Regions from separate parts of the Staphylococcus sp. 11262D007BW genome, predicted to be linked through region 2. Evidence: predicted binding sites of a transcription regulator. Region 2 holds the regulator's gene; each other region holds the start of a gene.

Region 1 (7,757 bases), 320 kb from region 2:
TTACAATTGTAAAAAGAACCATCCAAATCATGTTTATAAAGGAGAGAAATCATGACTAAGAAATGGCAATCAGCATCTACTCGAGAACAACTACTTAAGCAATTAGTACTTCATGCAAGCATCACACATTCATCAGGTGAAAAAACATTTCCTTATATGATTCAAGATGAGTTAATGACGTTGGACTATTTCCAACACCACCCTGAACACCTTCAATTAGCTCCAACAAAAGATGAACGTCACGCTGTAGTCGCACTGTACAAAGCGCCTACTTCTAAACAAACTATCACTTTAATCAGTCATTACGATACAGTTGGCGTTGAGGATTATGGTTCTTATCAACACCTCGCATTTAATATGGAGGAGATTACAAATACCTTTCGCAATCACCCAGCTTATTTAAATGAAGATGCACTTAAGGATTTAAAGTCCGGTGACTATGTTTTTGGACGTGGGGCAATGGATATGAAACCCGGCCTTATGTTACATATGTCATTGCTTGAACAAGCGATCATCGAGCAGTGGGATATTAATTTAGTATTGATGACCGTCCCAGATGAAGAAGTAAATTCTCAAGGTATGTTAGCTGCGGTAGCTTGCTTAGATAGATTAAGAAACACACATGAATTAGACATTAAACTTCACCTTAATAGTGAACCGACATTTCAACAAGCCGGTAATGACATGAATCATTACTACTATACAGGGTCTATTGGTAAAATTATGCCCGGTGTTTTAGTTTATGGTAAAGAAACACATGTAGGTACACCTGCAAATGGGTTAAGTTCAAACTATATTTTAAGTTTTATCCAACAAGAAATTGAATACAGCGATACATTTAAGGAGTCATTTGACGGTGAATCAACGCCGTTTCCTGTGAGTCTGTTAGTTCAGGATATTAAGCATCACTATGATGTCCAAACTCCCTTCCGTTCTGTCGCTTTGTTCAATCTTTTCTTATTTAAACAACATGCGAATGCGATATTCGCCCAATTTAATCAAGCCGTTCAACGGGCAGTTGATAAAGGGTTCAACGCCTATTTAACACGTCTGCATAGCGAAGGGATCACACCACAGTTTAACATCAATGTCATGACTTATCATGAACTCCTTTCATACGCTTTCAACCACTACTCTAGTTCCCAAGTTCACCACATCATACATCATGCTACAACGGTTGAGCATGAGCCACATCTACAATCAATTAGTATTGTTGATCAACTCATGAAACTATGCCGTGACCTTGGACCTACTGTTGTGACATTTTTCGCACCACCTTATTATCCGGCAACAAATACATCTTCCCATCCGTTAATTGTGTCTATCGGACAAACCATTGAAAAGACACTTCAAGATCAGTTTAATCGCACCTCAAAAAGAATACATTACTTTAACGGGATTAGTGACCTTAGCTATGTCAGACCATCACCAGCTGGTTCACAATTTGATGCCTACCAAGAGAATACACCTGTGTTCAATCAAACGTATACGATCCCTTTTGAAGCCATCGAACGTATTCAAGCACCATTAATCAATTGTGGTCCTATTGGTAAAGATGCGCATAAAGTAACCGAACGTCTTCATCAAAAAAGTGCTTATGAAGAGTTACCGTTAATACTTGAAACCATCATCAAAACGCATTTCCTCTCATAACTAAAAAAAGAGTTGTAAAGCACATGATCGATTGCTTTACAACTCTTTTGCTAAACTATTATTTTACACTAAGACGTTCACGTTTTTCACGTCTTGCTAAATCAAACATTGTAATGAGTGCGATAATACCGAAAATACATAATAGGATGAATGCTAAGTTACTTCTACCTGTTAATCCAGCTACGATTGACAGCACGATTGGTGGGAAGAAACCACCTAAGCCGCCCATCATTGAGACAATACCATTTGCCACACCTGCTTCTTTGCTGAAGTAAAATGGTACTAATTTAAAGACAAGACCATTGCCAATACCTGCAGAAACACTTACTGTTAAACAGCCTATTGTAAATAAGATAATTTCACTTGAAATACCTAAAATAAATGAACCGATAATCATTAATACAAAGAATACTTTTAACATTGTTACGGCACTAAATTTATCTCCTAATATACCGCCTAGAGGACGAAGTAATGTCGCTATCGCAATAAAGACACCTGTTCGAATACCTGCGTCAACTTCGTTAATATCGAAGTGAGCTACTAAATAGTTTGGTAGGAATAGTCCGAATGCCACAAATGCACCGAATGTAATAAAATACCAAAAACTTAAGTAATACAATTTATAATTGGCTAATAACTTTTTAGATTGATCGATTAATGGCACTTTCACTCTAGGTTCTTTTTTGTCACCTAAGAAAAACATAACAAGTGCAAATATAATCATTACAATTAAATAACTGCGTACTGTATTTTGCCAACCAATGATACCTGCAATAGGTGGTGCTAAGAATGATGATACGGCAGTCCCTAAGTTCCCCATACCATAAATACCGTTGGCTAATCCAACTTTATCTTTAGAGAAATATTTTGGAATTGATGTAACACCTACTGAGAATACTGCGCCACCAACACCTAAAAAGAACCCTGCAAACATTAATGCACCAGGAGTGGTTGCCTCACTGAGTAAGAAGACCGGTGCAAGTAATATGATAAAACTTGCAAAGAACACCCATTTTGCACCAATGATATTCGTTAAATAACCAAATGGTACACGTAAAATTGAACCAAGAATAACCGGTATTGCTAACACGACTGATGTTTGTGCGGGCGAGATTGAAACATCTTGTGAGATAAAAGGCATTAATGGAGAAATAATACTCCATGCCATAAATCCAGCGATTAAACTTAGCGTTTGAATGCCTAACTGCAAACCTCCACTCGATTTTTTCATTGTTCATTCACCTTTTCTTTCTTCATAATTTCACTTTAATATGTCATTAATTACCTTTAACCATAGTCTATATTAATTGTGAAATTAATAACATAAGGATTTCCCCTAATATCTTTAAGGTGTATCCCTATACCTATTTCGATGAGTTCACTATCGCTAAAAAACAAAAAGAACCACGCACATCATGTAATGTTCACTACATATGTGCGTGGCTCTTACTTACTAAATAAATCAACGACTACTAATGAAACTCACTGACTGAACTGCCTTTAAAAGTGAAGCATCCTTCTCATCATTTAAAAGTCGAGTAATTTTTTCTTAAGCGCAAATTCGACCAATTCTGGTTTTGATTTTAAGTCAAGCTTATCCATAATACGTGTTTTATGTGCTTCGACCGTTTTAACAGAAACAAATAATTTTTCAGCAATATCTTTATTGCCGTAGCCTTTAGCAATTAACGGTAAAATTTCAAGTTCTCTTTTAGATAAAATCTTAAATGGATCGTTTGAATACTCATCGCTTTTTGACGAATGAACAAATTCTTTCACAAGTGAGGTTGTCATTTTCGGATCGATATATGTTTCACCTTTATACACTGTACGAATGGCTAATAACAACTGTTCATCTGGTGCATTTTTTAAAATATAGCCACTCGCCCCACTACGTAATACATGAAATAAATATTCTTCATCATCATACATTGTCAAAATGAGTATTTTTGTTTCAGGAAAACTATCCAGTATCTTACTTGTTGCAATTAAACCTGATTCGCCAGGGGGCATGCTTAAATCCATAATTAAAACATCTGGTTTATGCTCCATCACTTTTTGATAGGCTTCGCCACCATCTGCTGCAGTCCCTACAACTTCCATATCACTTTGAAAATTAAGTATCATGGAAAACCCTGTACGTACAACAGCATGATCATCTGCAATTACGATTTTCATCTATTATTCCCCTCACTTTAGTAAATCGGTACTTCTAATGTCACAATCGTACCTTTACCTTTTTGTGTCTCAATATTTAACTTGCCATTGACCAACTCTGCGCGTTCGTTCATACCATATAAACCAAGTCCTGACCCTTTTGGCGAATCACTTGGATCGAACCCTAATCCTTGGTCAGAAACCTCAGCAAACAACGTGTTTTGATCTCTGTGTACATTGACATCAATTGAATCAACCGCTGCATATTTCATGGCATTAAATACCGCTTCTTGAACAATACGATATACAACCGTTTCTACTTCATTATGAAAACGTTCATCTCCAACATCGAAATGATAATTAACAATAACCCCATAATTATTTTCTAATTGTTTAAAATAGGACTTAAATGCTGCATTAAGTCCCAAATCATCTAATGAAGAAGGTCGCAATTCAAGCGAAAGATTTCGAATATCATCAATTAACTTACTCATTAATCCTTCAATATTTTTGGATTGTTCCATTAATGCATCCATATCTTCTTGATATTTCAATAATCGTAATTCAACATTTACATTAATTAATTCTTGAACGACACCATCATGTAATTCTCTAGATATACGCTTTCGTTCATTTTCTTGCGCAGCGATAGTTTTTTGAATCATATCACGTTGATACACTTTTTCTTGGCGTTCTAATTGAGGTGTGACATTTTGTAATGTAAACGCCTTGATTTGACGCGCTTCATCAATCGTTTGATAAGAAGCAGTAAAAGGTTCTACCTTATTATCTGTCGTTCTCATAAAGACTTGAAACGTCGTATTACCAATCGTATCTGATTCTAAAAAACAATTATAGCAAGTTTGAATACCATATTCATTGGTATGCCCTTCGCATCGTCCGCATATAGAATGAGAAGGTTCACTAAGCGTATTATCTGGTGAAATGACACGTTTTGCCGCATCATTCATATAAATCACCTTGCCATGTCGATCAATAAATATAATCATTTCAGACGTCGTTTGATAATAAGCACTCAATAATTGCGATAGTTCATCAGTTTGTTGCTTCACTATGAAATCACCTTATCTTCACTTGTTAATTGTCCAATTCCTTTAATTTGCGAAATATGTTGCGCTATTTCAGGTAATGGTTTGCCATCACGTTGTCCAAATAACAACACCCCTTTAACACGATGATTGTGCCAAAGCGGTATTGCAATAAGAGACGTTAAGGCCTCACTAATAATAATTGGAAAATTAAACAAAGTATTTTGAATATCATTTTGAGTAGCATCGCGAATAATCATAGGTTTTCCTGTTTTCATCACGTTACCTGCTACTCCTCGACCATGACGCAGTATAATACGTTGATATCTATCATTGATGTTTCCCGAAACAAAACGCCACTTTATTTTAGTGCCTACATGATCTTCCATTGGTAAGGCAAGTCCAGCAAAGTCAAATTGATATTCACGACGCAATGTATCTAGCTCATCTTGATAGTCATGTTGCGTAACATCAATCTGTTCCATGGTCATCACTCCATCTTAGACTTTGTGCTTACGATAAATAATATAGCTACGGTTCGCATATGATAAAGGAACACTCCATACATGAACCAAGCGTGTAAATGGCCAACAAGCCATAATCGTAAATCCTAACAGCACATGTAATTTAAATGCAAGTGGAACTTGTGTCATTAAACTTGCATCAGGACTCAACATAAATAGTCCTCTAAACCAAATTGAAATTGTTTGTCTATAATCAAACTCTGGTGTTGTCACATTTGTTACTAACGTTGCATAACAGCCAACGAAAACAATAAGTAACAATAATAAGTTAACAAATATATCTGACGCCGAACTTAATCGACGTACGTTATGTTTTGTAATACGTCGTGCAGTTAATAAAAACATTCCAATAAGCGTTATTATACCAAAAATACTACCAATATACACGGCTCCAATATGATATAAATGATCACTTACACCTACTGCTTCTAACCAACTTGCTGGAACCAATAAACCAACGACATGACCAAAAAACACTGGTATCACGCCTAAATGGAACATCAAACTGCCCCATTTAAGTCGTTTTTTTTCAATAAACTCACTTGATTTTGCTGTCCATGAAAATTGGTCAAATTTATAACGCGCAATATGACCAATGATAAAAATGGCTAAGCAAAGATAAGGAAATATTACCCATAGAAACTGATTAAACATTTTGCGTCACCTCATTACCTTGTACGATACAACGTTTTAACGTTTCACGGAGGCCACGAATTAAATGACTATATGGGTTTCCTTTTTCTTCTAAATATTTCATGATCGGATAAGTCCCATCTTCAATAATCATAATGAGCAATTGTGTATTTTCTTGTGCTCGATCATCGCCATCAAATTCTGCAGCATATAAAAATTCCAACATTAATGGCAAGTAATCTGAAAGCTCAGATGACGGCATTTCTAACCCAAACATTTCATATAAAACTTTGAGTTTCGCTAACATTTGCCCTCTTTCTTTTTGAGTATCAAATTTATTAAAAGTCATATATAAAGTGGTCTTCTTGTTAAAGTCAAATGTATCTGTGTACAGTGCTTTAATTTCTGATAAACTTTTTTCATACATTAATGCTCGATATTGTTTCACGTGAGGATACGCTGGGTGATCCTCAGTGAAAATATCTTCGAATGTTTTTGGATGGAAGGTTAACTTTTCCGGGAAACTTAATTGTTGACTCATATACCCCAACGTATCTTTATAGTATTTCAACGTTTCAAGGTTAATCACGGAAAATCCCTCCATAGAAGTTATCGTTGTAGATTTCTCTACCAGATTTACCGCCAGCACCTACTGGAACGCCACATCCATCACAATTTGCGCCAAAGTATTCTCCACCGTAACCTTGACTACCTTGTGCTGCATACGTATCCATGTATTGTTCTTTATGTGAAGTCGGAATCACAAAGCGGTCTTCGTGTTTAGCAATCGCTAGTAAACGATACATATCTTTAGCTTGGCGTTCTGTTAAGCCCACACGCTCTAAACGTGACGTATCAAATTCTCGTCCAGTATTTTGTGCACGCATATAACTTCTCATCATTGCCATACGTTGTAATGATCCTTTTACTGCTGTCGTATCACCAGCAGTAAATAATTCTGCTAAATACTGAACAGGTAAACGCATTTCTTCAATAGCAGGGAAAATCGCATCTGGATTATTACCTGAATTTTTACCTTCAAAATAGTTCATAATTGGACTTAATGGTGGGCAATACCAAACCATTGGCATTGTGCGGTATTCTGGGTGTAATGGGAACGCTAATTTATATTCAATGGCTAATTTATAGATTGGAGAGTTTTGTGCTGCTTCAATCCATTCTTGTGAAATACCATCTTTTTCTGCTTGTTCAATCACATCTTCGTCAAATGGATTTAAGAATAAATCAAGTTGTTTTTCGTATAAATCTTGTTCATTTTCTGCTGATGCTGCTTCTTGAACACGATCCGCATCATATAATAAAACACCTAAATAACGCATACGACCTGTACATGTTTCAGAACAAACTGTCGGAATACCCGCTTCAACACGTGGGAAACAGAATGTACATTTTTCAGCTTTATTTGTTTTCCAGTTGAAATATACTTTTTTGTATGGGCATCCTGTCATACAGTAGCGCCATCCACGACAAGCATCTTGGTCGACAAGAACGATACCGTCTTCATCACGTTTATACATTGCACCTGATGGACAAGATGCGACACAACTTGGGTTTAAACAATGTTCACATAAACGTGGTAAATACATCATAAATGTTTGATCAAAATTAAATTTAATCTCTTCTTCAATTTTTTGAATATTAGGATCTTGTGGGCCAGTAACATGTGCACCTGCTAAGTCATCTTCCCAGTTTGGCCCCCAATCGATATCCATACGATCTC
Region 2 (7,757 bases):
CAATTAGTGCCATTGTTAAAAGAAAAAGATGTGATTTTACTTGATGGTGATTTAGGAGCAGGAAAAACGACATTATCAAAGTTTATTGGGCAAGCATTAGGTGTCAAACGAACGATCAACTCACCAACATTTAATATCATTAAATCCTATCGTGGACGAGAATTGATGTTTCATCATATGGATTGTTATCGACTAGAAAATGCAGAAGAAGATTTAGGGTTTGAGGAATACTTTAATGACCATGCCATTACGGTCATCGAATGGAGTCAATTTATTTCCTCATTTTTACCAAGCAACGTTTTAAAAATAAAAATTAAAGTGTTAAATGAAACACAGCGTAATATTGAAATTGAAGCATACGGCGAACATTTTCAACAAGTAAAGGAGGCACTTATTCATGGTTAGTTTGTGCATCGATACGTCTAATCAACCCATTTCAGTCGCGCTTGTTCAGGAGGGCGCAGTACTAAATGTGCATACTTCGAATGTTAAACGTAATCATTCTCTACAACTGATGCCAATTATTGAGCAATTGATCAGTGAAGCAAAGTTAACACCCCAACATATCAGCGAAGTTATTGTAGCCGAGGGGCCTGGTTCGTATACCGGACTACGCATAGGTGTGACGACAGCAAAAACATTAGCTTATACTTTAAACTGTCAATTGTATGGTGTTTCTTCATTAAAAGTTCTAGCAGCAACCGTTAAACAATCAGAGTGTTACGTTGTGCCAATCATTGATGCACGACGTCAATATGTTTATACAGGTGTTTACAAATGGTCTGATAAAGAATTGATGACGATAATGGAAGATCAATATATCGCATTAGAGGATTTACTTTCTCATATACAGTCATATGATAACGTCATATTTGTAGGACAGGATACGCAACATTTCGATGAATTAAAATCATATTCTCAACAACCTAATTTACCTCAAGCAGATCAAATGGTAAATATCAAGGATACACCAAGTGCAGTTCATTCATTTACACCACAGTATTTAAAATTATCGGAGGCAGAACAAAATTGGTTGGACAAACAACAATCGAAGAACGACTAAACATTCGAAAAATGACAGTTCAAGATGTCCCGATGGTTAATCATATTGAACAATTGAGTTTTAATGATAGCTCTTGGACAAAGGATGCGTTTTACCACGAGCTATTAGAAAACAACTTTGCACATTACTTTGTGATAGAGTATGACAATGACATTATTGGTTATTGTGGAATATGGATTGTGATTGATCAAGCACAAGTGACGACGATTGCTATCACACCTCACAACAGAGGCATTGGTTTAGGTCAATTATTATTACAATATGTGATGAATTATGCGGCACATTCAGCGACTACCATGAGTTTAGAAGTGCGAGTGGAGAATGAAACGGCGCAACATGTGTATCAAAAGTTAGGTTTTGAATATGGAGGACGTCGAAAAAATTATTATGGTGATGGAAAGGATGCTTTAGTAATGTGGGTGAATTTAAATGACGAATGAAACATTAATTCTGGCGATTGAAACCAGTTGTGATGAAACAAGTGTCAGTGTTGTTGCTGATGGTAAACAAGTATTAAGTAACAGTGTGTTAAGTCAAATCGACAGCCATAAACGATTTGGCGGTGTAGTACCAGAAGTCGCGAGTCGTCATCATGTTGAAAATATAACAATTATGATTGAAGATGCCTTAACAAAGGCACAAGTCACAATGGATGATGTGGATGCGATCGCAGTCACACAAGGACCAGGCTTAATTGGTGCGCTATTAGTAGGGGTAAGTGCAGCGAAAGCACTCGCCTTTGCGCATCAAAAACCGTTAATTCCTGTGCATCACATTGCTGGGCATGTGTACGCTAACCAATTAGAAGAACCGATGCAATTTCCGCTGATTGCTTTAATTGTTTCTGGGGGCCATACTGAACTGGTATATATGAAAGATCATCTTAATTTTGAAATCATAGGTGAGACACGTGATGATGCGGTTGGAGAAGCTTATGATAAGGTGGCTAGAACGATAGGATTAGCTTATCCTGGTGGTCCTGTGATTGATCAATTAGCAACTAAAGGGCAAGATGTATATGACTTTCCAAGAGTATGGTTAGAACCCGATAGCTTTGATTTTAGTTTTAGTGGATTAAAAAGTGCAGTGATTAACAAATTGCATAACTTAAAACAAAAAGGAGAAACCATTGTTCCTGAGAATGTAGCGACAAGCTTTCAAGAGAGTGTCATTGAAGTACTTGTAGGTAAAGCGATGAAAGCATGTGAAGCTTATAATGTTCAGCAACTCATTGTTGCGGGAGGCGTAGCAAGTAATAAAGGATTACGCAAAGCATTACAACAAGAAACAGAACAACGAAACATTGCACTTAAAATTCCAGAGCCCTCATTATGTACCGATAATGCGGCAATGATCGGTGCAGCAGGATACTATGTCTATCAAAAAGGCATCAGAGGAGATATGACATTAAATGGTAAAAGTAGTATGGATATCGAATTATATCAAACGATGTAATTTAACCTAATGCGCTAATGTCAATAGCGAACATTTGTACTTATGCACAATTTGTGAATAACTTGTGCATAAGTTTCTTTGTTGTGTGGGTAACATGTACATAATCACTTTCTATATATCATAAATCTAATGAAAAACCCTAGTAAATCGGCGCTTCATTTTAAACGTTATTTTATAGAATGTCGTACGCCACCATTACTAGGGATTATTTATAATTATTGATAGTCATCAAGTTGTAATTGTAATGTTTCCCATTCTGACAGGGTATCCTCAAGTTTTTGTTCAAGGGTTTGTCTTTCTTCTGATAATGATTGAGTCTTTTCATAATCATTCATCACATCTTCTTCTAACATTTGTGCATCAATTTCAGCAATCGATGCCTCAAATTGCGAGATGTTTGTTTCTAAATCCGAGATTTGTCGCTCTAGTTTTCTCTTTTCACGTCTAATGATTTTTTGATCTTGATAGTCATGTTGTTGCGTTGTAGCAGTTTTAGATGGACTAGGCTCTGTATTTGTTGCTTTTTGCTCTTGATATGCACTTAATGCTCGTTGTTCTTCTAGTTTATCAAGATAGTATTGATAATTACCTTGATAAACGGTTGCACCATGATGATCAAGTGCGACGATTTTATTCGCTAGTGCACGGATAAAATAACGATCATGCGAAACAAAGATTAAAGTGCCTTCAAAGTTTGTTAAAGCTTGTTCTAACATTTCTTTAGAATCAATATCTAAATGGTTCGTCGGCTCGTCTAAAATTAAAACGTTATTTTCTTCTAACATGAGTAAAGCGAGTTGAAGTCTTGCTTTTTCGCCACCAGATAAATCATGAATAATTTTATTAACATCATTTTGTGTGAAAAGAAAACGACCTAAAATAGCACGTATATCTTTTTCAGGAATATGTTTATATTGATCCCAAACGTAATCTAAAATCGTTTTATTAGATGAAAATTCTGCTTGTTTTTGGTCATAATAGCCAATTTTTAAGTTTGCACCTTGTACTATCTCACCAGACAAAGCGGGTAAACGTTGTGCAAGCGTCTTAATAAATGTTGATTTTCCAATACCATTTGGGCCGATAATCGCAATATGATCTCCTTTTTGCACCTCTAAATGAATTGGAGACGTAATCGGATGATCATAGCCAATTTCTAGATGTCTTATATGAAACACATCATTGCCTGTGTTACGTTGAAAATTGAACTGGATATTAGCACTTCTAGCATCAATCATAGGTTTCGCGATGCGTTCCATTTTTTCTAACATTTTGCGGCGACTTTTTGCCATACCACTTGTCGACGCACGTGTGATATTTTTATCAACAAACGTTTCAAGTCGTTTAATTTCCGCTTGTTGACGTTCGTATTCTTGTAGACGTTTTTCATAATATTGGTCGCGTAACTGAATGAATTTTTCATAGTTACCAATATAGTGTTTAACTTCGCCTAAAGAAACATCATAAATCTGTGTAACGATTTTATCTAAAAAGTAACGATCGTGTGAGATGATAACGATGGCGCCTTTAAAATAATTGAGATAATCTTCAAGCCATTCAGTGGTTTCCATATCAAGATGGTTCGTCGGTTCATCGAGTAATAGAATATCGGGTTCACTCAATAACATTTGAGCTAAAGATAAGCGTGTTTTTTGACCCCCACTAAAATCATTAACCGTACGATTGTAATCTTTTTCTGTAAAATTTAACCCATTTAAGACCGTTTTGATTTTACTATCAATTTGATAACCTTCTTGTTGTTCAAAAGTATTCGATAGTTGTTCATACCTTGATAGATGTTCTTGATAGGCGTCAGAATCATGAGCATCCGCATGTTCACTTAACCATTCCACTTCTTCTTCCATTTTTTTAGAGATAGATAGAAGGTCTTGGAAGGGTTTAGCCATTTCTTCATACACTGTATTTTGGGTATCTAAAGTCATTTGTTGGGTTAAATAACCAATGCGTAAATTTTTTACTTTTGATATATGGCCTTCATCATATGTCTCTGTACCAGCAATGAGTTTCATTAATGTTGACTTACCGGCACCATTTCGCCCAACTATACCAATACGTTCAGCGGTTTTTATTTCTAAATTGACATTTTCAAAGATTGTTTCGCCATCAAAGGATTTACTAATTTGACTTAATTGCATTAATATCATGAAGGACACTCCTCTCAAATACTTATTGTACAATAAAGCCACAAAGTATAAAATAGTTACTGTTTTAATACATAATAAATTCAGGTATAATTTAAGTATTAACTGTGAACAGTCTCACAAGAATGAACACTATTTCAAAGGAGGATAAATAGTGAAAGAAATAAATAAAATACCACGTGCAACATTGAAACGTTTGCCTTTGTATTATCGATTTGTAAATACCTTAAAGGCAAAAGGGGAAGATCGTGTAAATTCTAAAGCCATTAGTGAAGGTTTAAATATAGATTCAGCAACCATTCGTCGTGATTTTTCTTATTTTGGAGAATTAGGAAAAAAGGGTTACGGATATAATATAGACAGTTTATTAGAGTTTTTTAAATCAGAGTTGAGTGATTCAGAAGTCATCAATATAGGCGTTGTCGGTGTAGGTCATTTAGGGAAAGCATTAATCAATTATAACTTTTCCATACATGATGACATGACGATTACAGAAGCTTTTGATATAGACGAAGCATTGATTGGCACACAAATTGGAAATGTGACGGTTAAATCTATGGAAGACATCAAAAAATTAATAAAAGAACATCACATTGAAGTCATCATCTTAACGACACCAGCACGTGTAGCACAAGAAGTAACAGATTATCTTGTCGATAACGGCATCAAAGGCATATTAAACTTTACACCAAAACGCCTAAGCACACCAAACAACGTTCAAGTACATCAAATCGACCTAGGCGTCGAACTCCAATCCTTACTATTCTTCATGAAAAATTACGGGAACTAAAAACAGAGTGTGGACAATTGCAGTCAGGGTTCGATGTAATACCTAGGGACAAGCGAAAATCGCTCTTTGATTTTTGCGCGTCACGTAGTATTATCGAGAACCCTGCAATTGGGAGCCGGATTAAAACAAAGTGCGGAGTGCTGCGGTCAGAACTCGAGCAAAATCGAGCGCTGAACTCAAACCGGTCTTTGGTTTTAGTGAAGCGACTCATTTTGTCGAGAGTTTTGCAGCACGTAGCCGGATTAACAAAGTGCGGACAATTACGTGCACTTCGAACGCAGTGAGTTAGTGCACGTTATGCATGCGAATGAAGATGAGCAGGCGAACCGAGATTAACTTCGAACGCAGTGAGTTAGTGCACGTTATGCATGCGAATGAAGATGAGCAGGCGAACCGAGATTAACTTCGAACGCAGTGAGTTAGTGCACGTTATGCATGCGAATGAAGATGAGCAGGCGAACCGAGATTAACTTCGAACGCAGTGAGTTAGTGCACGTTATGCATGCGAATGAAGATGAGCAGGCGAACCGAGATTAACTTCGAACGCAGTGAGTTAGTGCACGTTATGCATGCGAATGAAGATGAGCAGGCGAACCTTTAAAACAATGCGCCTAGAGCTTTTTGTTGAGGGGACAACTTTTGAAGCAGTGTATAGCGCATAATCTGATGAATTAAATATTTAAACTGAGAGACGCAATCAAAAGAGGAGCCGTGCCAATGGGAAGGACACGACTCCTCTTTTTTGAGGAACATTTTTTTAATATTGGGAAGGGAGTTTTATAATTGGAGTATGGTTAAAGTATACAGTTAAAAAAGAGTGAAAAGTGAAACATTGCATGCTTTCCCGTATTTTGTGCTTAGCTGTAAAAGTGAGCACACTCAAAGACACCTAAGCATTCGTAATTGAACTTAATGTCGATTAAAGTGAGAAGCAATGCGAGCTTGCGCATAATCTTTACGAAAAACGCCTCTTTCCTGAAGAATGGGAATGACTAAATTGACAAATTGGTTAAAAGACTCAGGGATGGTTGGCGGCATGAGCATAAAGCCATCACAAGCCTCGTCTTTAAACCATGCAATCATTTCATCTGCTACTTTTTCAGGTGTACCTACGATGGTCTTATGACCAATCCAAGTCGAAAAACGCTCAAGTAATTGTCTTAAAGTAAGATGTTCTGTAATGACTGCATTTCGAATAGCTTCATACACTGAACGAGTCACTTTTTTAGGATGTGCTTCATAAGGTGGCAGCGTCGGTACCATTTCATCTAATTCCCAATGTTTTGTATCAAACTGAATGGCTTTTTCAAGTTGAGCTTGTTTATGTTGTAAAGGAATGAAACTATCTAACTTTTCTTTCATCTCATAAGCTTTTTGTTCATTTTCATGAACGTAAACAGTAAGGCCTGGCAATACAAGTGGTGGTGTACGTTTAAACTGTTGAGCGCGTTGATGAATATCATCTCGAAACGTTTTAGCATCATGTTTATTCCAAGCAATCGAAAAAATCGCATCCACATGTTGCGCTGCGACATTTCGACCAGGAATGGAAGTGCCGGCTTGAAAGAGTAAAGGTCTTCCTAGTTTATCAGAGGAAGGAATATTTAAAGCACCATCGACGTAAAAATGAGTGCCTTTATGATGAATCGGTTGAATATACTGCGCATCTAACCCTTTACCAGATTGTTTATCATTTTGAATCGCTTTATCAGAGAAAGAGGACCACAATCGCTTCATGACCTCGATAAATTCAGTTGCTCTTTCGTAACGTGTCTCTAGAGGTGGTAAAGTATGCATAGAATAGTTGTGGGCTTCTTTATCAAACTGTGAAGTAACGATATTGGCTCCTATTCTACCTTGAGAGATTGTATGTAAGCTTGATAACAAACGAGCAGCATGAAAGGGTTCATAAAACGTGCTTGAGATTGTACCGACTAAACCAATCGCATGCGTTTCTCGAGCAATGGCAGCTAGGGCGGTCATTGGTTCAAAATAATAAGAAAGGTGTCCAGTTTCTTCACCAGAAATATATTGTCCATCTGCTAAAAAGAAAGCATCCAATTTTCCACGTTCAGCTAATTGTGCAACTTCAATCAAATACTCAATCGTCCCAATTTCATTAATACGTGAGTGATCAAGTCGCCATGCAGCGGGGTGTAACCCTGTACTATAACACAACACCCCTAAGTGCATTTGTTTATCCATTTAATCATCCCCCTATATAATCTCTATGTTGAGTATAACAAAGAAACGATAGAATACTCAGATGATCCTCCTTCAATTGAAG
Region 3 (7,757 bases), 350 kb from region 2:
TGATGGGACCTTCAAGTTCACACACTGCAGGTGCAGTTAAAATTGCTCAAGCAGCAAGAGCTGTATTGGGTGATACACCTGAATCAATTAAAGTTCATTACTATGAGTCGTTTGCGGAAACACATAAAGGGCACGGTACAGATTTAGCAATCATCGGAGGATTACTTGGATTTAGTACATTTGATGAACGTATTAAAAATTCAACTAAGATTGCTAAAGAACAAGGTATTCCATTTGAATTCATTGAAGAACAAGGTTCAAGCTTAGGCGAACACCCTAACTGCGCATTAATCATTATTGAAAAAGGTGATCGTCACGTTGAATTAAATGGTATTTCAATTGGTGGTGGTGCTTTTAAAGTTAAAAGTATTCACGTTAATGATATGTGTATCTTATTATCACATACACCAAACTTACTTGTAATTGATGGTAAATATGGTATTTCAAAAATCAACCACTTAATTAATGAACTTGTTGAAAAGAACGTAGACATTAACGAAGAAATTAAAACAATGAGCGGTGAACGATGCTTACTTGCTTTACATTTAAATAAAGGTATTAAAGACGAATTATTAGAAGATTTAAGACAAGAGCATAGTGACTTAAACTTCTCGTACATTCAGTAATTGAGGGGGCAGATCATAATGTTTGATACTATGAAAGAATTAATAGAATATGCAGAAAGTAACAATAAAAGCTTTTCAGAAATCATGATTGAACACGAAATGGAAACACGTAGCATGTCACGTGAAGAAGTTTTTGAAATGATGCAACACAATCTTGATACAATGCGCGATGCAGTTGAAAAAGGTACAACTGGCGAAGGCGTAAAAAGTGTAACTGGTTACACTGGTCAAGATGCAATTAAAGTTCATGAATATAACCAAAACAATCATGCATTATCAGGCTATGACATGATTTCAGCTGTAGAAGGTGCGATTGCTACAAATGAAGTGAACGCTGCGATGGGTATTATTTGTGCAACACCTACAGCTGGTTCGTCGGGTACAATTCCTGGTGTGTTATTCAAACTTGAAAAATCACATAATCTAGACAATGAACAAATGCTTAAATTCTTATTCTCTGCTTCAATGTGCGGTATGATTATCGCAAACAACGCATCAGTTGCTGGTGCGACAGGTGGTTGTCAAGCAGAAGTTGGTACAGCATCTGCTATCGCTTCAGCTGCTGCTGTTGAAACATTCGGTGGTACACCAACACAATCTGGTCATGCTATCGCAATCAGCTTAAGTAACTTATTAGGCCTTGTATGTGACCCAGTAGCTGGTCTTGTAGAAATCCCATGTGTAATGCGTAATGCAATCGGCTCAGGTAACGGATTAATCTCTGCAGACTTAGCGCTTGCAGGTGTTGAAAGCCGTATTCCAGTTGATGAAGTAATTATGGCAATGGATACAGTTGGTCGTAACTTACCTTCATCATTACGTGAAACAGGTATCGGCGGCCTAGCTGGTACACCAACAGGACAAGCAATCAAAGAAAAAATCTTTGGTGAATCAAGTAAAGATGAAGTCTTCTCATAATCCACTCATTTAGAGCAGTAATCTAAAGTGTAGTTAAACAAACCCTTATGTAAGATATGACGCTTACATAAGGGTTTTATTTATGCAAGGACCTCTCCCCTATTATTTAATCTTTTTAAGTGGTTGTTCATTGTATATTTCTTGAGACCCTTGTGACGATAGCCACTTATCCTCTTCAGATTGATGACTTTTTCGTTGCGCTCTTTGAAATACGATAAAATGATAAATAAAAAAGAGAATACAACTTAATGCCATTGATTGCATTAAGAGATACTGCCATGTACCTGCAATTAAGTATGTTTCAGCAATCGTGGTTGTAATCACCATTGCTAAAAATATGAATCCTAATCTTTTTAGCATCTATCTCATCCCCTTTGTAAGCTAAAATACATCCCCTTATAGCCTTATTTATAGTTATACCACTTTTTAAATTGAAAAGACACCCTTTTTCAGAAAATTCTCATCTGTAAATCAATTTGTTAAATACATTGATAACTATAAAAGAGGATAGAAGCCTAATGATAAGCTTCTACCCTCTTACTTTTTAAAACCATTGATCTATTTTCTATGTTGATTAAAATCAATAACGTTACTAAATTGATGACGTTCATTTTGATTCATCAGATCAATATATTCTTCCACAGTATATCCATGGTACATCCAACTACGCATATTCATAAAAATAGGTTTTACGACATTCTTGCCAGTTTGTTTTACACGTTGACGTAATACACCATCATCAACTAAGGAATTTAATATAGATTGAATCATATCAAAGGAAGCTGCATGTTTCATCATCGTTAATAGTTCAACAGACAATTCTATCGCATTCACATTTGATTGATTATGTTTAAGTGTATTTTCTTCCACCCATGCCATAAAATTCATTTCTGTTTCATCATCGATACCATATACATTGTCTTCATAAGTTAAAAATGCATCTATCGTTTCTGGCATATAGTATTTAGCTTCTTTTAAGAAATAAGGATATTCTGCTTCTTCAAATTGTAATCCTTTGCTTGCAATTAAACCATTAACGACTCTAAAGCTTGTCATTTCTGGATTCACATATTCAACGCGTTTTAACCAGTTTTGTATGTCGACTAAACTATACGCAACTCCTAAATAATGACGATATACATTTTGAAGTTGCGTATAAGAGAATAATCCATATAAATTAGAAGACGCTACTAATAATTGATAAGCTAATGTCATTTGACGTAGGTGCTCATCTTGTTGAATATATTGGCGAACTTTGTCACTCACTTCATCCGGTAAGTGTAGGCTGTAGTATCCGTGTCCTTCATCAATACTAAACATTAAGAAGGTATCGTCAAATTGAACAGGTGTAACAATCGCATCAAATCTCTCATTCATCTCAGCTGTCATAACCAAAGCAAGTTGTTGCGCTTTAGTCATCTTAGCAACTTCTTGTTTGAAGTACGTCTCATCTACTAATGACTCAATAAAGTGCTGTAATAACTCGTCTTTATTTAAATTTGAATAACCTTTAATATCGTGTGCTTTACACAATGCTTTTACATCGTCTACTTTATAGTCTGACATTAGCACAGTAATACTATTTTTCGACATTTCTAAAAAGCTATCCATATTATCTTTGAATAATGAACTCATTTCTTTTTCAAACTGTGCCCGTTCTTTGTCCGACAGCTCCCCTAACATTTGCTCTATATCATCATTAAATTTCATCGTGACTCTCACCCTATATTATTATTTTAATTAACTTCTATTTTAACGTTTTTAATATGTAAGGGAAATAGCTAGCAAAGTGTTCATGAAAATTTAACAAATAAAAACCCTCTGAATATGGATAATCTTTAAGTCCATATCAGAGGGTAAACTCAATATCTATTTACAGATTGTTTAACGCTTCAGCGATTGGTGTTTTGCCTGTTAATACTTGAAATTCTTTTCCTTGATGGTCGGCTTGTGTGGCTACTTCATATAGCACACTTGCAACATCTTCACGTGGAATTTCTCGTTTTTCAGGTTGGTCAAAAATAGCAGCCACATCTACTTTACCAGTACCAGGGTCATCTTTTAATGCACCTGGATGAACGATTGTCGCAGTCAGTTGACTGTTTCTTAAATAATCATCTGCGTAATGTTTAGCGATTGTATAAGGTTTTAAATCGCCACTCTCATCAAACGCTTCACGTCTAGAGTCATATGTTGAAACCATAATAAAGTGCTTAACGTTCGCTTTTTCACTAGCTTTAATGGCTTTTACAGCACCATCTAAATCAACAATAATAGTTTGATCAGCACCAGTGCTACCACCAGAACCTACTGAAAAAATAACTTGATCATATTGTTGAAATTGCTCTGCAAGCTCTTCAATAGATGCTTTTGCTACGTCTACAAGTTCAGCTTTAATACCATCAGCTTCTAATGCTTCTTTTTGAGAGGATTGACGGACACCTGCCACAAAATCCTCATTCTGTGCTTTCATCTTTTTAACAAGGTGTTGGCCTACACCGCCATTAGCACCTAAAATAATTGTTTTAGCCATAGTTTCAACCTCCTTGTATCTTTATCACCATCATAGTACATTCTCACCTAAACATTGAACCGCTTTGCTCATAAACGATTTAATATTAATCTTATCAACCATTTAAAACACAATAACCATTAATATACTTATAAATTTATTTTCATAATTGTGACAACTTTTCAATCAAAATAAAACTAAATTATGACACTTCTTAAAACGCTTACACTTTATAGTGATTTAATTCACAAATGATGTTACACTGTTTGTGAAAAGTTGAACACACTGATTGGAGGGTTATTATGATACACAATAGTAAACAAACACGAAATGCATGGGAAGGGTTCAAAACGGGACGTTGGGCACGCCAAATCGATGTTCGTAACTTTATTCAACTCAACTATACAGGCTACCAAGGTGATGATGCGTTTTTAGCTGGTCCTACCGAAGCAACCACTCAATTGTGGGATCAAGTCATGGCCTTAACAAAAGAAGAACGCGAACGGGGTGGGATGTGGGATATGGATACTAAAGTACCATCCACAATCACCTCTCATAATGCGGGTTATTTAGACGAATCTCTCGAACAAATTGTCGGTGTACAAACAGATAAGCCATTTAAACGATCAATGCAACCATTTGGTGGTATTCGAATGGCTAAAGCTGCTTGTGAAGCATATGGTTATGAACTTGATAAGGAAACTGAACATATCTTTACAGACTATCGCAAAACACACAACCAAGGCGTATTTGATGCCTATTCTAAAGAAATGTTAGCTTGTCGAAAAGCTGGTATTATCACTGGATTACCAGATGCTTATGGCCGTGGTCGTATTATTGGAGATTATCGCCGTGTCGCATTATATGGTATTGATTTCTTGATGGAAGAAAAACAAAAAGATTTCAATCAACTTTCTACTACAATGACGGAAGACATCATTCGCTTACGTGAAGAGGTTTCTGAACAATATCGCGCTTTAAGCGAGCTAAAACAACTTGGTGAATTATACGGTTTTGACTTAAGTCGACCTGCTGAAAACTTTAAAGAAGCCGTTCAATGGTTGTACCTTGCTTATCTTGCAGCCATTAAAGAACAAAATGGTGCTGCAATGAGTTTAGGACGTACTTCGACATTCTTAGACATCTATGCTGAAAGAGATTTACAAGATGGTCGCATCACAGAATCTGAAGTACAAGAAATTATTGACCACTTTATTATGAAATTACGTCTTGTTAAGTTCGCGCGTACACCAGAATATAACGCATTATTTTCTGGCGATCCTACATGGGTTACTGAATCTATTGGTGGGGTTAGTATCGATGGACGTCATATGGTCACTAAAAACTCATTCCGTTTCTTACATTCTTTAGACAACTTAGGACCTGCACCTGAACCAAACTTGACTGTATTATGGTCAACACGTCTACCTGAAAATTTTAAAACCTATTGTACAAAAATGAGTATTAAAACAAGCGCAATTCAATATGAAAACGATGATTTAATGCGTGAAAGTTATGGAGACGATTACGGTATCGCTTGTTGCGTTTCTGCTATGCGTATCGGTAAACAAATGCAATTCTTTGGTGCACGCGCTAATCTCGCTAAAACATTACTATATGCTATTAATGGTGGTAAAGATGAAAAATCTGGCGTACAAGTAGCACCAAACTTCGCCCCTATTACTTCAGAAGTGCTAGATTATGATGAAGTATATCAACAATTCGATGCGATGATGGAATGGCTTGCTGGCGTGTATATCAATGCACTCAATGTTATCCATTATATGCATGACAAATATAGCTATGAACGTATCGAAATGGCATTACATGATACTGATGTGCATCGTACAATGGCCACTGGTATCGCCGGATTATCAGTCGCAGCTGACTCATTATCAGCAATTAAATATGGTCAAGTTCGCACAATCCGTGACGACAATGGGCTTGTGGTAGACTTTGAAACAACAGGCGATTATCCAAAATATGGTAACAATGATGCACGCGTTGATGATATCGCCATTCAACTAGTCGAAAGCTTTATGCAAAAGTTACGTAAACATCAAACATATCGAAATTCAGAGCATACAATGAGTGTATTAACAATCACATCAAACGTGGTGTACGGTAAGAAAACCGGCAACACACCAGATGGACGAAAAGCTGGCGAACCATTTGCGCCTGGTGCTAACCCAATGCATGGCCGTGATGATCATGGTGCGCTTGCTTCCCTATCATCAGTGGCTAAAATACCTTACGATTGTTGTAAAGATGGTATTTCAAATACATTTAGTATCGTTCCTAAATCACTCGGTAAAGAATCATATACACAACAACACAATTTAGTAGGTATTTTAGATGGTTACGCTTTACAACGTGGACATCACTTAAATATTAACGTCTTTAACCGAGACACTTTAATTGATGCCATGGAACACCCTGAAGAATATCCGCAATTAACCGTGCGAGTTTCAGGTTATGCAGTCAACTTTATTAAATTAACACGTGAACAACAACTCGATGTTATTTCAAGAACATTCCATGAATCAATGTAAATAAAAGGTAGAAAGATGAGGGAGAAATAATGAAAGGCTACATTCATTCTGTTGAGAGTTTAGGTACTGTAGATGGTCCAGGTCTACGCTATATTATTTTTACACAGGGCTGCTTATTAAGATGTTTATATTGCCATAACCCTGACACATGGAATATAAAAAACGCATCTCGAGAAGCCACTGTAGAGGAATTAACAACAGAAATTCTTCCTTATCAGCCTTATTTTAGTGCATCAGGAGGTGGCGTTACTCTAAGCGGCGGTGAACCTTTACTACAGATGCCCTTTATTAAAGAACTTTTTAAATCATTAAAACAGCATGGTATTCATACCTGCATTGATACATCATTAGGGTGTGCAAATGACACAGAAGCTTTTAGAAGACACTTTGATCAACTCTTACCCTACACAGACCTAATGATGGTTGATATTAAGCACATTCAAAATGAAAAACACAAAGCGTTAACCGGCCGTTCGAATACGCATATTTTAAATTATATTCGCTATCTATCCGAACGAAAACAACCTATTTGGATTCGTCATGTACTTGTACCAGGTCTTACTGATGCCCCCGAAGACTTGCGCGCGTTAGGTGAATTTATAAATGAACTTGATAATGTCGAAAAGTTTGAATTATTACCATATCACCAACTTGGCGTTCACAAATGGGAATCACTTGGTATCCCCTACCAACTTAATAATGTCTGCCCGCCTAGTGATAGCGATGTTGAAAAAGCATATGAGTACGTTAATTTCAAAGGAAAAACGCCCATCTCACAATAATTAAAACGAAATCATACTCCTATTATTACAATCTAAAGATACTTATCTTCCCCCTTAGATAAGTATCTTTTATTTTATGCATTTATAAATACAAATTAATAGGATACTAAACCAGTAAAAAGTTAGAGTTTTCTAAAAATAATGTTGAATTTCTTTTAGCTCTAGGCCATAATAACTATTAACTTTTAAAAATCCATTGTTAGGAGTATCAACTACTATGACACAAACAAACAATCAAACCTTTACAATTAAACAGTTTACTTTCAATGTATTAAATGGATTAGCCATTGCGATTATCGTTGGCCTTATTCCTAATGCTGTTTTAGGCGGACTTTTTGAATATTTAAGCCGCTATGCTTCTATTTTT
Region 4 (7,757 bases), 240 kb from region 2:
ACAGCATAATTTTTTAATAGCGCAAGGGGCTGGTATTTAAAGCATTAATGCATTGGGAAACCGATTAACGGTCTCCCAAAAGCAGGATTTTCGGCAGAAAGTTCACGATTCGCCAAAATTTGACGGATTATAAATGATCAAATGTGCTTTGACACATTTGTAAGAACGACTAACTCAACGAAGTCGTTCTTTATTTCGTTCGCTTCTGCTCAAACCCTGAACGCTTTTGTACCAACCTCTTTTTAACGTGTTAATTTACAGTTGGGTTAGGTTGTGCGAAAATAAAGTTTAAAATAACCATTTTAAATTTAAGCGTACGGTTAAAAAGGGGAGTTAACATGGCGAAAGTTTTAAATCAATACTTTATGACAGTCGTTTTAGGGGTAACTTTACTGATTTTATCTGTAGGTTTCAACACAGCTTATCATTTTCATTTCAGCTTTATTATTACGTTAATTCTTTGTGTCACTTTATTTAATTTTTTAATTGAAACGAGCCTACAACGTCTACAGCTTTCTATGTTAAAACGTCATTTAATTCAAAGTATTATTTTTCCTATTAATATTGGTCTAATTGCACTTATTTTAGGGGTATATTATCTATGTGTTTAATGTTAAGCAAAAAGATTGAACATTAACGGTATAAAAATTATACTTAAAACTATAAAAATACGTTTAAAGGAGAGCATTTATATGACGCATATTACAGGACATCATCATATTTCAATGTATACAAAAGATGTAGATGAAAACAAAGCTTTTTACATGGATGTACTTGGTTTGAAGCTGGCAAAAGAAACAGTCAATCAAGATGACGATCAAATGGTTCACTTGTTTTATGGCGATAATCGAAGCTCAGTAGGCACATTACTTACATTTTTTGAAATTCCTAACGCTGGTATGATGCGTAAAGGCACAAATATGATAGCACGGATCGGTTTATTGGTTCGAGATGAAAATGCGTTAGATTACTTTGAAAAAAGATTGCAAGATAAAGCGCAAAATATAGAAAAAGGTTATTATTTAGGTCAACCCGCACTTTATTTTGATGATCCAGAATCTTTATCTTTTGTGCTGATAGCTAATCAAGATGCTACTATACCAGAAACTTGGGAAAACCCTACGCAAAGTGACATACCTGAGGCGTATCAAATCTTAGGCATGGGGCCTATTGAAATACACGTTCAAGATCCTGCAAAAACAACGACTTATTTAACAGAAGAACTGGGCTTTAAATTAAAATATAAAGATGACGAAACGGTCTATACACTTGATGAACAAGGGTATTACTCTGATGTAGTAGTTATTCAAAAAGATGGACCAAACGTAAGACCTGGTAGAGGTTATGTGCATCATCATGCTTTTGCGACAAAAGATGAAGATCATTTAAATCAATTAGTCCAACTTCATGATCAACTGCCAGGTAGACATTCAGGTATGATTGATCGTAAATGGTTCAAATCTCTGTATTATCGTCAAAATAAAATTATGTTCGAATTTGCGACGCTTCAACCGGGTTTTGAATAATTTCAATGAATTGCTCAATAAGATTTGATACACTAAGGGCAATTCGCATCTTAGGAGGTCAAATCATGTATCGAGCAGCCATTTTTGATTTTGATGGTACGATTATTGATACTGAACAACATTTATTTGAAACGATTAATCAACACCTTACTGAGGATGGGCATGAGCCGATTACGATTGAATTCTATCGCTCGAATATCGGTGGACGTGCATTGCCATTGCATAGATATTTAGTTGATTTATTAGGGGAAGATCATGTTTCCCGAATTTATGAAGCACATCATCAAAGTGCTGCCCATCTACCTTTACGTCCAGGTGTATTAGAGTTATTAGAGACCTTACATGCTCGACATATTCCGATTGCGGTTGCTTCAAGTAGTAGTCGTGAGCAAGTCCAAAAACATATTGAATCATTAGGGATTGGTTCTTATATTTCTGTCGTTAAAGGACGTGAAAATGTGGAAGCGGTAAAGCCTGCACCAGATTTATATTTAACAGCGGTTCAAGCATTAAATTATAGCCCAGCTCATTGTTTAGCGATAGAAGATTCAGTAAGAGGCGCTACTGCAGCGGTAACTGCAGGATTAGATGTTATTGTTAACACCAATGCAATGACACAAGTTAATGATTTTTCACATTTACCAATTAAAGCAAAGGATATCGATTTATCTACTGTGGTTTCTCGATATTTTAATGGGATGTAGTTATGAGTAGTGAGATGATTGTATTATTTATCGTTGGCCCACTCATTATTCTGTGTGGCAACCTTATACTTGCGCCACGTTTTCAAAAACACATACCGATGAAAGTTCATATTCGTTCGGCAATCATTGGTGTGGTGTTGTATTTATTAGGTGCAGTACTTGTATATTACTTTTTTCTACAAGGTAAAATATAACAAAAAAGTAGCATTGAGTATTAAATGACTCAATGCTACTTTTTATTCATCGTTTTAATAATGTGCGCTATAACATAAAGTAAAGGGCTACTATAATAAGAACAAGTAAAATACCATCGACACCGACCATTAACTTATAGCGGGTATTTGGTACGCCTTCTTTAGTGGCTTTGTATGCCATGATTGCGTTAGGTATAAAGCTGATTAATAAAATAACAATAATGATAATGCCTAAAGTTAAAGTATTCATAATAAGCTCCTTTATTTACGACCACGAATATAGCCTATCAGTAAACCAATGACGATGCCAACTAATGCGCCAATAAGTTCTAAGTTTAACCAAACCCCTGCCAAAATCCCAAGAATGACACAAATCATAAGAGGCGGTCCATATTGTAATTTACGTTGTTCAGAACTTAGTAAACTAAATACTAATACATACAGTACAATAAAGACAATCGCAATTAAAATAGATTTGGTAATTAAAGGCATAAGCGGTGTGGTTTGACTCATCCAATTCGCGAAGAAAAAGATGAGCCCTAAACATATTCCGATAAATAGGCCTTTGATAAGACGTTGTTGAGTCATAAGTCGCTCCTTTTTAAATTAATGACCTTATTATAGCATATTAGATTTCTTATTTTTCTTAATCAATTTAAATTGTCCATGGTCATTGAGATAAGCATAAAATAATCCGATCACTAGACCCCCGCCTATATAGTTTCCGATAAATGCGGCGATAATATTTTTAATGACATGACCCATTTCAAGGGAAGGCAAATTATAAAATAATGTGCCAATAAATAAACAAGCGTTATAAACGACGTGTTCATAGCCCATAAATGCAAAAATCGTTACACCAAACATCATGACAAACATTTTAGCGAAGACGTCATCAATTTGCATAGCAATAACTAAAGAAATGTTGATAAAGAAATTGGCAAAAATAGCTCGAACCAATATATTTTGAAAGCTAAACGTAACTGATTTCGTATGCACAGTGTCCGTTAACATATTAATCATATCTGGTGTCATCACGTTTGTTAATCGCATTAAACCAAATAAAATAACGGCACCTAAAATGTTGCCGAAAAAGCATAATAAAAATATTTTAAGAACACGGCCTGGCTTTATGAGACGATAATATAATCCTACTGTAAAATACATAAAATTACTTGTTAATAATTCGGAATTAGTGAAGAGAATTAACACAAGCGCAAAACTAAATGCAATTGAGCCCAATATGTTCACTAATCCAGGTGGTAAATCAGGTGCTAAGCTTGATTTAACCATTAATACAAACACGGTAATGATGCTAATAATAAATCCGGCCATCATCGCACGAAAAAGATAACGTTTGAGATAAAAACTTTGTAATACATCCTTTTTATTAATTGTGTCTATAATATTCGCAACCCATTCTCTCCCATAAAAAATACTATCCCATTTAATGTTCTTATGTTCCATAACTCGATATTTCCTTTCTAACGTAATATATCTATTATAAAAAAGGTGATATTTATTGTGAATAGATTCACAATAAATTTTTATGACTATATTATGACATTTTTCAGCAAATATAAATATTTCCTTCATTACATGAAAAATGCGGTGATTCAACAAGAATGATGTAAATATAAAATAATATCTTAATTAATTTGGAAAGCGTTTACATTTTTTTACTGAAAATGCTTCTATTCTTTTCGATTTGTAGTATAATAGCGCCATGTAGTTTTAATATTTTGAATAGGGGTTCAATAAGAGATGGAGGATTGTTATGGAAAACAATGAATTACACAGAGGCCTCAGTTCACGTCAGATTCAAATGATTGCACTTGGCGGCACAATTGGTGTTGGCCTATTTATGGGGGCATCAAGTACAATCGAGTGGACAGGTCCATCAGTTATTTTCGCTTATTTAATAGCGGGGTTATTTTTATTCTTAGTGATGCGCGCGATGGGAGAGATGGTTTATCTTTATCCAACAACAGGTTCGTTCGCTAACTATGCAACAGACTACATTCATCCAGTAGCGGGGTATATTACATCTTGGGCGAATATATTTCAGTGGATTGTAGTTGGTATGTCTGAAGTTATTGCAGTTGGAGAATACATGAAGTTTTGGTGGCCAGAATTACCGTCTTGGGTACCAGGTATTATCGTTATAGTATTATTAACAGCAGCTAACGCGATTTCAGTTAAAGCATTTGGTGAGTTTGAATTTTGGTTTGCAATGATCAAAATTGTCACAATTATTTTAATGATTATTGCTGGCTTCGGTTTGATTTTCTTCGGATTAGGGAACGGCGGAAATCCAATCGGGTTAAGTAATTTAACTGAGCATGGTGGCTTTTTACCAAATGGTTGGATTGGCTTTTTCTTTGCGTTATCTATTGTTATTGGCTCATATCAAGGGGTAGAGTTAATAGGGATTACAGCTGGAGAAACGAAAGATCCACAAAAGAACATTAAGAAAGCGGTAAACGGTGTTATTTGGCGTATTCTTATTTTTTACATAGGCGCTATTTTTGTCATCGTTACAGTTTATCCTTGGAATGAACTACAAGATATTGGTAGTCCGTTTGTGGCAACATTCGCTAAGGTAGGTATTACAATCGCGGCTGGTTTAATTAACTTTGTTGTGATCACTGCAGCGATGTCAGGATGTAACTCAGGTATTTTCAGTTCAAGTCGTATGATTTTCACTTTAGCTCAAAACGGTCAATTACCAAAAATATTCACAAAAGTTATGAAAAATGGAGTACCATTCTACACAGTTCTTGCAGTATCCATTGGTATCTTTATAGGGGTTATTTTAAATATTGTGTTACCAATGATTATTGAAGGATCTGAAAGTATTTTCGTTTATGTATACAGTGCATCAATCTTACCAGGTATGGTACCGTGGTTTATGATTTTAATCAGTCATATTCAATTTAGACGTAAATATCCAGAAAAAATAGAAAATCATCCATTTAAAATGCCAGGAGCGCCGTTTACAAACTATTTAACAATTGTCTTTTTACTACTTGTATTAGTAGGGATGATTATTAATGTTGAAACACGCGTATCTGTGATTATCGGATTTATCTTCTTAGGATTTATGTCAGCATTTTTCTTTATGCGTGGTTATCATAAACGCGATAAAAAAGATTTAATGTTATAAGTTAGAGCCTTTAGAGGTTAAGACTAAAAGTACGTTGAATCATGCAAAGCTTGTACTAAGCGATGCATATCAATGCGCTAAGTCTTAACCTCTATTTATTTTGAAAAAATTATTGAGAGAGTGAAAGGTGCTGCTGTGCGGTTTGTATCACTGTAATATATCCGCGATTAACGAGGGATTGATTGCCATAATCAATACGAATGAGAGGGTTGTGATAAAGATTGTCTAAACATTGATAGTACGCTTCATAAAAATAGGGTGGTGTGAAGTTCAATGTATCAGGACGGGGTGCTTGTTGATAATAACTTGAAACAAGCTCGTGAAGTTGATCGAGTGCAGCGCGATCATCAAATGATGTTGATAAATAGTGTAAATCAAAAAAAGTAGCTTGATGCAGTAATTCAGCTAAATGCTTTATGGCTTCAGAATAAGTAGGAATAGAGTGTAGATTCATAGTTGTCATCCTTTCGATTAATATATTATAGTATAACACATGAGATAGAATTTTACTTAATTATCTGAAAGTTAATATATTAAAGGAGAGTGATTTTATGACAGCTTATCGTTGGAGAGATATAGCGTGGAGAGATTTATGGTTAATTCCGATTGTGCTTGTCTCACAATTTGTTTTAGCGTTTATCTTTTTCAGTATATCTATTGGCACCACACTTATAAATGGTGGTGAGATAACAGAAACTAGTTTAACATATGGCATCGTACTAACGATGGTAGTTTCTGTAATAAGTTATTTACTTGTTATCCTGAGTTTTTGGTTATTACACTTAAAAACGATGAAGACACGTTTTTTAGCAGGTATAGAAGGCATTAAAACATATTGGAAATGGATTGTGGGTGTGTATATTATTACATATGCCGTTTCAGTACTTTACAATGTTTTAAAACCATGGTTGCCTGAACCATTTCAATATGCCGAGTCTGAAAATGAAATGATTATTAATGAAATGATTAATAATACAGCATTGCTTCCATTAAGCTTTGCATTTATCGTCATTTTAGGTCCAATTGTTGAAGAAATCTTTTTCCGTCATATACTTATTGGTGAACTTGGCAAGAAATTCAATTTTAAAGTGATGGCGGTTATTTCGGTTGTGGGCTTTGCGGCTTTACATATTTTAGGGGCGCAGTCTCCTTTTGAAATAATTGATTACCTTATCTTAGCAGTCCCTATCGTATGGCTATATTTAAAAAGTGGCCGTAATTTAGGTGTGACAATCGCCTTCCACGTATTGAATAACTTTATTTCGTTTTTATTAACCTTAATATTTTAGAGAGAAAATATGTTGTTCCGCGTGAGCAGGTAAGCGAAGACCACAAAATAGTTTTAAATTAAGAAAGAAAAAGTTTTAGAAAGCGTTTACAATTATTTTAAGGTGTGGTATAGTTAATTTAGTTGCTAGGGGGATGGTACGATATCTATTCAAATGAGGGGTAACTATCATGGCGATAGTGTTTGAAATGGATGAGTTGTACTAGTTCTAGTTTTAACATCTTCAATATTTATTACTTACTTTCCTTTCTATACCGGTTGACTCGAGTCATCCGGTTTTTTTATGATTGTTGGTTATTATGTATATCAGTATAATATAATCAAATGGAGGAGAGATGTTATGATTTCAGACAATCAATTACATAATATTGATAAACAGATTCATGAGTGGCTTAAAACATTAGATACACTCATCCCAGAATTAATGAATACTTTAAAAACAGACAATAAAGGCAATCGTTTTGACCTTGTGACAAATGTAGATGAAACGATAGAACAACAGTTTGAAACATTTTTAAACCGCTATTATCCAGATCATCAACTGTACGGTGAAGAGTTTCATCATGATACCGATACATTAAAAACAGGACACACTTGGTTAATTGATCCAATAGATGGGACTGCTAACTTGGTAAAACAACAAAATGATTTTTGTATTATTATAGGTTATTTTATCGATAGTGAACCTGTCCTTTCATACATATATGATTATCCACGAGGTCACATTTATAAAGCAGTAAGACATCACGGTGTATTTATGAATGACCGAAAGATAGCACCACCAGCAGTGCAACCATTAAAAGATGTCATGATTTCCTTTAATAATAAAGTGATGAACGACCACACGATTCACGATTTATTAGATGCTTCATTCGGCTT

What was found. Region 2 encodes Rex, which represses fermentation and respiration genes when NADH is low (regulators of the CRP and FNR family bind a similar motif). Its sites were predicted from a motif close to TTGTGAAATATTTCACAA; they were not measured.
Region 1: the regulator Rex is predicted to act here: its motif matches at 2,961-2,978, upstream of ACEE93_RS08395 (nitrate/nitrite transporter).
Region 3: the regulator Rex is predicted to act here: its motif matches at 4,290-4,307, upstream of pflB (formate C-acetyltransferase).
Region 4: the regulator Rex is predicted to act here: its motif matches at 3,947-3,964, upstream of ACEE93_RS08030 (formate/nitrite transporter family protein).

The regions. Positions count from the first base shown of each region.
Region 1 covers NZ_JBPWPJ010000001.1:1,670,676-1,678,432, forward strand. The annotation lists gene ACEE93_RS08390 (M20/M25/M40 family metallo-hydrolase) at 52-1,653, shown strand; gene ACEE93_RS08395 (nitrate/nitrite transporter) at 1,712-2,884, opposite strand; gene nreC (nitrate respiration regulation response regulator NreC) at 3,181-3,831, opposite strand; gene ACEE93_RS08405 (sensor histidine kinase) at 3,849-4,883, opposite strand; gene nreA (nitrate respiration regulation accessory nitrate sensor NreA) at 4,883-5,344, opposite strand; gene narI (respiratory nitrate reductase subunit gamma) at 5,360-6,037, opposite strand; gene narJ (nitrate reductase molybdenum cofactor assembly chaperone) at 6,030-6,605, opposite strand; gene narH (nitrate reductase subunit beta) at 6,598-7,757, opposite strand, start outside.
Region 2 covers NZ_JBPWPJ010000001.1:1,353,311-1,361,067, reverse strand. The annotation lists gene tsaE (tRNA (adenosine(37)-N6)-threonylcarbamoyltransferase complex ATPase subunit type 1 TsaE) at 1-405, shown strand, start outside; gene tsaB (tRNA (adenosine(37)-N6)-threonylcarbamoyltransferase complex dimerization subunit type 1 TsaB) at 398-1,063, shown strand; gene rimI (ribosomal protein S18-alanine N-acetyltransferase) at 1,075-1,503, shown strand; gene tsaD (tRNA (adenosine(37)-N6)-threonylcarbamoyltransferase complex transferase subunit TsaD) at 1,493-2,518, shown strand; gene ACEE93_RS06740 (ABC-F family ATP-binding cassette domain-containing protein) at 2,734-4,683, opposite strand; gene ACEE93_RS06735 (redox-sensing transcriptional repressor Rex) at 4,835-5,470, shown strand; gene ACEE93_RS06730 (NtaA/DmoA family FMN-dependent monooxygenase) at 6,380-7,675, opposite strand.
Region 3 covers NZ_JBPWPJ010000001.1:1,699,000-1,706,756, forward strand. The annotation lists gene sdaAB (L-serine ammonia-lyase, iron-sulfur-dependent subunit beta) at 1-626, shown strand, start outside; gene sdaAA (L-serine ammonia-lyase, iron-sulfur-dependent, subunit alpha) at 645-1,544, shown strand; gene ACEE93_RS08520 (hypothetical protein) at 1,647-1,904, opposite strand; gene ACEE93_RS08525 (hypothetical protein) at 2,103-3,254, opposite strand; gene ACEE93_RS08530 (NAD(P)-binding oxidoreductase) at 3,418-4,077, opposite strand; gene pflB (formate C-acetyltransferase) at 4,359-6,608, shown strand; gene pflA (pyruvate formate-lyase-activating protein) at 6,635-7,390, shown strand; gene ACEE93_RS08545 (PTS transporter subunit IIC) at 7,608-7,757, shown strand, end outside.
Region 4 covers NZ_JBPWPJ010000001.1:1,592,253-1,600,009, reverse strand. The annotation lists gene ACEE93_RS08065 (bile acid:sodium symporter family protein) at 1-9, shown strand, start outside; gene ACEE93_RS08060 (hypothetical protein) at 339-611, shown strand; gene ACEE93_RS08055 (VOC family protein) at 693-1,526, shown strand; gene ACEE93_RS08050 (HAD-IA family hydrolase) at 1,592-2,230, shown strand; gene ACEE93_RS08045 (hypothetical protein) at 2,245-2,424, shown strand; gene ACEE93_RS08040 (hypothetical protein) at 2,492-2,674, opposite strand; gene ACEE93_RS08035 (hypothetical protein) at 2,686-3,012, opposite strand; gene ACEE93_RS08030 (formate/nitrite transporter family protein) at 3,043-3,891, opposite strand; gene ACEE93_RS08025 (amino acid permease) at 4,202-5,590, shown strand; gene ACEE93_RS08020 (hypothetical protein) at 5,700-6,044, opposite strand; gene ACEE93_RS08015 (CPBP family intramembrane glutamic endopeptidase) at 6,142-6,879, shown strand; gene ACEE93_RS08010 (inositol monophosphatase family protein) at 7,219-7,757, shown strand, end outside.